Regions from separate parts of the Caulobacter sp. CCNWLW153 genome, predicted to be linked through region 1. Evidence: riboswitches for the same ligand, from Rfam matches in the RefSeq annotation. Region 1 holds a riboswitch; the other holds the start of a gene.

Region 1 (3,834 bases):
GCGGCCAGGGCGGGAGCGGAAAGGGGCCATTCGCCCAGGGTGTCGCGCAGGCGGCGCGCCAGGGCCGGGCGGGCCACGACGAAGCCCAGCCGAAGGCCGGCCAGGCCGTAGAACTTGCCGAACGAGCGCAGCACTACCAGCCGCTCGTGTCCGGGCGCGCCGGCAAAGCGCGCGACCGACAACGACGGCTCGCACTCGACGAAGGCCTCGTCGACCACGGCGCCGCGCTGGCCCAGCGCCAGCACCGCCTCGGGCGCCAGGCTGCGGCCGTCGGGATTGTTGGGGTTCACCACCACGCAGACGTCGGCCTGGGCCGGATCGGCGACCAGTTCGGAGCCGACGCGCCGCCAGGCTTGGGCGTGGCTGGAATAGGTAGGCAGCGGCAGGCTCACACGGCCGCGGGGCAGGATCTTGGGCAGCAGCCGGATGGCCGTCTCGCTGCCGGGCACGGCCACGACCCGGCTGGCGTCGTCAACGCCAAAGGCCCGCGCGGCCATGGCTTCAAGCGCCAGCAGGTCGGCCGGGTCGGGCAGGCGGCCCCAGTCCTCGAAGGCCTGGGGCGGAACCGGATAGGGGCGGGGATTGATCCCCGTCGACAGGTCGAGCCACGGCGCGGGCGCGTCCGGAAAACGCGCCCGCGCCGCCGCCAGGCGGCCGCCGTGTCCGGAAAGGGACGACGGCGCGCCGGTCATCAGAACTTCGCCCGCACGCCGGCGAAGAAGCCGCGGCCCACCGAGCCATAGCGGTAGATCGTCTGGTATTCCTTGTCGAAGAGGTTCTCGACGCGGCCGAACACCTCGAACTGCTCATTGACCGGATAGGCCGCGCGCAGGTCGAACAGGGCGTAGCTCTTCAGGCGACGGGCGTTGGTGGCGTTGTCGTAGCTTTCGCCCACGTACTGCACCGAAACGCCCGTGGTCAGGCCGTTCTTCCAGTCGTAGTCGGCGTTCAGGTTGGCCGTCTCGCTCGGGCGGCGCGGCAGGCGCTTGCCGTTGTTCGTGGCCGAGCGGTTGATGGCGTCCATGTTGGTGTAGTTGGCGCTCACCTGCAGGGCCGACGTCACCTCGATCGTGGTTTCCAGCTCGACGCCGCTGGTCTCGGTCTTGGCGAAGTTGGCGTAGCCGCCGTAGTTCGGCGGGTTGTTGTTCGAGACGAAGTCGATCTGGTTGGTGATGTCGCGGTGGAACCAGGTCACGCCCGCGCGCACCCGGCCGTTCAGCACGCTGTGCTCGACGCCCAGGTCGACGCTTTCGGACTCTTCCGGCTTCAGGTTGCGATCGCCGTAGATGCTGTAGAGCTGGTACAGCGACGGGGCCTTGAAGCCTTCGCCGTAGTTGGCGCGGAACACCGTCACGCCGTCGTTGGGCGAGTAGGTGGCTCCGGCCTGATAGACGGTGGCGTCGCCGAAGGCCGAGTGGTCCTCCTGGCGCACGCCGCCGGTCAGGACGAGGCCCGCAACCGGCTTGGCCTGCAGTTGCAGGTACAGGCTGTCGGTGCTGGCCGCGTGACGGTCGGGCGTCGGGTTCGGGGCGAAGGTCGAGGGCGAGGCAGTGCGGAACCACGAGCGCTCGGTCTCGGCGCCGAAGGTGGCGCGCAGGGCCTCGTTGACCGTCCAGGTGCCCTGGTACTCGAAGCGGCTGTTGGTGCCGCGCGCCTCGAAGGTCTTGGGGACAGACGAGCTGGGATCGAAGTTGTCGCGGTCGGTCTGGGTGTAGCCGTAGCCGAGACGGTTCTTCAGGGCGCCGTCGAAGGCGCTCAGGCGCACGCCGGCATAGGAGACCAGCTCCTTGGTCTTGCCGTACTCGGGGCTGTCGGCGAAGGCGAAGAGCGGGGCGGGGAAGCCGTCGAACTCGTTCTTGGCCGCAGCGTACGAGGCGCGCAGGTCAACGGCGGCCCAGTCGGTGACGTTCAGGTCCAGGCGGCTGCTGATCGCGGCGTTGCGATAGCCGTCCTTCTCCTTGCCGCCGTAAGACTTGCCGAAGGCCGAGACGCCATCGGTGGTGTAGTAGGCGCCGGCCAGGCGCAAGCCGCCCCAGTCGCCGCCGGTGCTGACGGCGGCATGGCCGTAGGCGGTGTCGCGCGAGCCGGCCTCGGCCGACACGGTGGCGCCCAGCGGGCCGGTCGGCACGGCGGTGATCATGTTGACCACGCCGCCGATGGCCTGGCTGCCCCACAGGGTCGACTGCGAGCCGCGCAGCACTTCGATGCGGTTGATGTTGCCCGCCAGCAGGGTGGCGAAGTTGTAGCCGCCGCCCGTCGAGGACGGATCGTTCAGCTTGACGCCGTCGATCAGCACCACGGTCTGGTCGGTCTCGGCGCCGCGGATGCGCAGCTGGGTCGTGCCGCCGACGCCGCCGTTGCGGGTGACGGTCACGCCCGCGGTGCGCGACAGCAGGTCGGAGACCACCACGGCCTGCGATTTCTTCAGGGTCTCGGCGTCGATCACCGTCATGCTGGTCGAGACTTCCGACAGCTTTTCCGGTTCGCGGCCGGCGGTGACCACGATCTGGTCGACCGCCACGGCGTCATCGGCCATGGCATGGGCGGGCAGGGCGAGGGTGGGAACTGCGGCCGCGAGGGCCAGCAGGGAAACAAGGCGCATGTCGTTCCTCCGTGCGCGACAAGAAGGAGCGCGTTCCGCGAGGAACACGCCCGGACCAACGTCGTCATGCGGGGAAGAACCCGATCGTACGGCGCACCCCGGCCGGACGAAAAACGACAACGACAGGCAGGTCTCCTGGCTCGCGGGTCATCGTTGCTGCGCGTCGCCTTCCCAGGCCTCTTCCGAAGAACAGTCCCAGTGGCATGTGACGCGCGAACTCGCCGCTTACAGTTGCGGGGGCAGCCCGGGTTTCACACCCGAGTTCCCTTTTCATCCTCTTTGGGAGGAACCTGTCGCGCTGGCTGCACTATATGGTGCGCCGCACACCGTCAATCTGGAGGCCTCAGCGTTGTCAGTCACCCTGGTCCTGGGCGGGGCCCGTTCGGGCAAGAGCGCGTTCGCGCAGGGCGCGGCCGAGATCGTCGCCGAGGCGCGCCGCGCCACGCCGGTGATGATCGTCACCGCCCAGGCCTTCGACGCCGAGATGGAAGACCGCATCGCGCGCCATCAGGTCGACCGGGGCGAGGCCTGGACCACGCTCGAGGCGCCGATGGACCTGGTCGCGGCCCTGCGGGGCCTGCCGCCTGGGGCCGTGGCGGTCGTCGACTGCCTCACCCTCTGGCTGACCAACCTGATGCTGGCCGAGTGCGACCTTTCGTCCGCCGCCGCCGATCTGGTCGCGACGGTCGCCGACTTCGACGGCGAACTGTGGCTGGTGTCGAACGAGGTCGGCTGGGGCGTCGTGCCCGACAACGCCTTGGCCCGCCGGTTTCGCGACGAGGCCGGCCGCCTGCACCAGGCCCTGGCCCGGGCGGCTGACGCCGTCCATCTGGTCGCGGCTGGGCTAAGCCTGCGGATGAAGTGAGTCGCGCGACTCAGTCGACGGTTGCTCAACTTCGGGAAATGCGACGATTGCGCACGCTGACACCGGGCGTCCCAGCATGGTTAAGACCTGTTCACACATTCGACAGGGCTGGGGCTGGCCATGCGACGGATCCTTATCGCGGAAGACGACATTCTCCTCGGCGGCGTCTACGAGATGCTGCTGCAGGACGCGGGCTTCGAGGTCCTGTGGAGCCGTGACGGCCGCGAGGCGCTGGACGCCTTCGACGCCTTCGCGCCCGACCTGCTGATCACCGACAATTCGATGCCGCGCATGACGGGGGCCGAACTGATCCGCGCGGTGGAAGGCCGCGACGTGCCGGTGTTGATGGTGTCGGCCAGCGACCCGC
Region 2 (3,834 bases), on a different contig from region 1:
CCAGTAGCGGCCCGAATAGGCCCGCGTGGCGCGAATGTCGGTCAGGAACGGCGCTTTCAGCACCCCGTCCTCCACCGCCGAGCCGGCGTAGAGGTCGTCGGTCAGCACCGCCAGCGACTGGTCGAACCGGCGGATGGCCGCGTCGCGGAACTGGGCGGTCAGGAAGGCCCCGGCCGCCAGCAGGACGATCAGCGTCCAGCTGGCCGCCAGCAGCACCAGCCGCCGGACGAGCGAGCGCTTGCGGAAGCCGAGCAGCATCAGGCGCCGCCGCGCGGGATCACCCGGCCGTCTCGCCTTCCAGCGGAATCAGCCGATAGCCCAGGCCCCGCACCGTCTCGATGCGGTCGGCGCCCAGCTTCTTGCGCAGCCGGCCGATGAACACCTCGATGGTGTTGCTGTCGCGGTCGAAGTCCTGATCGTACAGATGCTCGACCAGCTCGGTGCGGCCGATCACCCGGCCCTGGTGCATCATCATGTAGTGCAGCAGGCGGTATTCCAGCGAGGTCAGGCGCAGCGGCTCGCCGTTGACGCTGGCCCGCGCCGCGCGCGGGTCCAGGCGCAGGCCGCCGCAGGTCAGGCTCGGCGCGGCGTGGCCGGCCGAGCGCCGCAGCAGCGCCCGCAGGCGCGCCAGCAGTTCCTCGGTGTGGAAGGGCTTGGTCAGGTAGTCGTCGGCGCCGGCGTCGAAGCCGGCGACCTTCTCGCTCCAGGCGCCGCGGGCGGTGAGGATCAGCACCGGCGTGGCGACGCTGCCGCGCCGCCAGCGCTCCAGCACCGACACCCCGTCCACCTTGGGCAGGCCAAGGTCGAGGATCACCGCGTCATAGGGCTCGGTCTCGCCCAGGAACTGAGCCTCCTCGCCGTCGGCGGCGTGGTCGACCGCATAGCCGGCGTCGGCCAGGGCCAGCTTCAGCTGGCGCGACAGGTCGGGATCGTCTTCGACGAGCAGGATGCGCATAGTTCTTAAGAGACTCCTTAGCCCCCGCTGAGGATCTGGCCGCTCTCGGCGTCGACGATGAAGTCGATGCGGCGGCCGTCGGTCGTCGCCCAGCGGATGCGATAGTTGCGCCCTTCCAGGCCCGCGTCGAGCAGGCGGCCGGGAGTGCGGCGCGAGATGCGGTCGATGACCACGCTCAGCGGCACCAGCCGGCCCGACTGAACGCCGCCACGCGCCTGGTCCTGCCGGGCCCGCCAGTCGGCGCCCAGGGAGTCAGGGCCGCGCTGGGCCAGAGCCGCGCCCGGGAGGGCGGCGACGATGGCGGCTGCGGCGAGTATGGCTCGGATCGGCTTCATGGCGTCCGGTTTAGCCGCATGCGGCTGAATGGAGACTGAACGCGGGGTTTATGAACGGTGTGCGACGTCCTGTCACGGGCCAAGGCCACGCTCGGACGCAATCGGAGATCACATAAAGATATCTTTATGTCCCAATTGACAATGCCCACGACCCCAGGCTTGATAAGGGGGTCGTGGTCTGCGGGCGCTCGCGCGTCCAAAGCTAAGAGGGAAGCCGGTGCGAAACCGGCGCTGCCCCCGCAACTGTAAGCGGCGAGCGGCCGTCCGATACGTGTCACTGGCGCCCCGAACTCGACTCGGTGGGGCGCCGGGAAGGCCAGGACGGCGGCGTTGACCCGCGAGCCAGGAGACCTGCCTCGACAGATAACGTCCTCCGGCGGGGTGCCCGGTCTGGTCGCGAGTTCCAGGCGCGGGTCGGCCATCCCGTTCGCGCGCCTGCGCGCCTGCGCCCCGTCCAGCCTCCGTCACCATCGAGACAGAGGCTAGTAAATGACCGTCACCGTCGCCGCCCTCGGCTTTCCCCGCATCGGCCCCCAGCGCCGCCTGAAGACCGCCCTCGAAGCCCACTGGGCCGGCCGGCTGGACGCCGCCGACCTCCAGCGCGAGGCCGCCACGCTGCGCGCCCTGGCCTGGCGCCGCCAGGCCCACCTGGGCGTCGACCACGTGCCCAGCAACGACTTTTCGCTGTACGACCACGTGCTCGACACCGCCGTCATGGTCGGCGCGATCCCGGCCGCCTACGGCTGGACCGGCGGCCCGGTCGACCTGCCCCTCTACTTCGCCATGGCCAGAGGAACGCAAGATGGCGGCACGCCGGGTCGCCAGGCCTGCGACCACGGCTGCGCTCACGAGACGTCCGCCTCCGGCCTGCCGGCGCTCGAAATGACCAAGTGGTTCGACACCAACTACCACTACCTCGCGCCCGAGCTCTCGCCGGGCCAGGCCTTCGCCCTGACCTCGACCAAGGTCGTCGACGACTTCCTCGAGGCCAAGGCGCAGGGGGTCTTCACCCGCCCGGTGATCCTGGGCCCCGTCACCTTCCTCAAGCTGGCCAAGAGCAAGGACCCCAACCCGAATGGGGATTTCCAGCCGCTGTCGCTGCTGTCCGCCCTGCTGCCCGTCTACGCCGAGATCCTGCAACGCCTGGCCCAGGCCGGCGCCGACTGGGTGCAGTTCGACGAGCCCTGCCTGGCGCTCGACCTCACCGATTTCGAGCGCGCCGAGATCCGCCGCGCCTACGGCGCCCTGACCCACGCCGCCCCGCGCATCCGCATCCTGCTGGCCAGCTATTTCGGGACCTACGGCGACAACCTGTCGACGGCCGCCAACCTGCCCGTCGACGGCCTGCACCTCGACCTCGTCCGCGCCCCGGGCGACCTCGACGCCGTCATCGCCCTGGCCCGCGACAGCCTCGTTCTCGAACTGGGCGTCGTCGACGGCCGCAACGTCTGGCGCGCCGACCTTACGGCCATTCTCGACCGGGTCGAGCCGGTGGTCGCCGCCCGCGGCCCCGACCGGGTGATCCTGGCCCCGTCCTGCTCGCTGCTGCACACCCCGCTCGACCTCGCCATCGAGACCGACCTCGATCCCGAGGTCGGCCAATGGCTGGCCTTCGCCGTGCAGAAGCTGGAAGAGCTGGCGATCCTGGCCAAGGCCCTGAACCAGGGCCGCGCCGCCGTCCGCTCCGAGCTCGACGCCGCAGGCGCCGCCGTCGCCTCGCGCAAGACCTCGCCGCGCATCCACGATCCCGCCGTCCAGGCCCGCGCCGCCGCCGTCACGGCCCATGACGCGGCCCGCGCCACGCCGTTCGAGCAGCGCATCGTGCTGCAACAGGCCAGGCTAGGCCTGCCGCCCCTGCCGACCACCACCATCGGCTCGTTCCCGCAGACCGCCGCCGTCCGCCAGGCCCGCGCCGCCCACGCCAAGGGCCAGCTGGCCGACGCCGACTACGCCGACTTCCTGCGCGCCGAGACCGCCCGGGCGGTGGCCTGGCAGCAGGAGATCGGCCTCGACGTGCTGGTCCACGGCGAGTTCGAGCGCAACGACATGGTCCAGTATTTCGGCGAGCGGCTGAACGGTTTCGCCTTCACCCGGCACGCCTGGGTGCAGTCCTACGGCTCGCGCTGCGTGCGCCCGCCGATCCTCTACGGCGACGTCTCTCGCCCCGCGCCGATGACGGTCGAGTGGTGGGCCTACGCCCAATCCCTCACCGCCCGGCCGATGAAGGGCATGCTGACCGGACCGGTCACCATTCTGCAATGGTCGTTCGTCCGCGACGACATCCCGCGCGGTGAAACCTGCCGCCAGATCGCCCTGGCCGTCCGCGACGAGGTCGTCGACCTCGAAGCCGCCGGCGCGGCGATCATCCAGATCGACGAGGCCGCCCTGCGCGAGGGCCTGCCGCTGCGCCGCGGCGACTGGGACGCCTATCTCGCCTGGGCCGTCGAGGCCTTCCGCATCGCCGCCAGCGGCGTGCGCGACGAGACCCAGATCCACACCCACATGTGCTATTCGGAGTTCAACGACATCATCGCCGCCATCGGC

Evidence for each region. Region 1 has a riboswitch for cobalamin ahead of V6S85_RS01460 (TonB-dependent receptor plug domain-containing protein). Riboswitches for the same ligand answer to the same signal wherever they lie in the genome.
Region 2: another riboswitch for cobalamin. It lies ahead of metE (5-methyltetrahydropteroyltriglutamate--homocysteine S-methyltransferase); the one in region 1 lies ahead of V6S85_RS01460 (TonB-dependent receptor plug domain-containing protein).

What each region holds. Positions count from the first base shown of each region.
Region 1 covers NZ_JBAKFV010000001.1:353,612-357,445, forward strand. Annotated here, with positions in the region: gene cobD (threonine-phosphate decarboxylase CobD) at 1-692, opposite strand, end outside; gene V6S85_RS01460 (TonB-dependent receptor plug domain-containing protein) at 692-2,602, opposite strand; cobalamin riboswitch at 2,711-2,911, opposite strand; gene cobU (bifunctional adenosylcobinamide kinase/adenosylcobinamide-phosphate guanylyltransferase) at 2,952-3,467, shown strand; gene V6S85_RS01470 (response regulator transcription factor) at 3,588-3,834, shown strand, end outside.
Region 2 covers NZ_JBAKFV010000017.1:80,796-84,629, reverse strand. Annotated here, with positions in the region: gene V6S85_RS22550 (sensor histidine kinase) at 1-261, opposite strand, end outside; gene V6S85_RS22545 (response regulator transcription factor) at 278-955, opposite strand; gene V6S85_RS22540 (PepSY domain-containing protein) at 973-1,290, opposite strand; cobalamin riboswitch at 1,448-1,663, shown strand; gene metE (5-methyltetrahydropteroyltriglutamate--homocysteine S-methyltransferase) at 1,780-3,834, shown strand, end outside.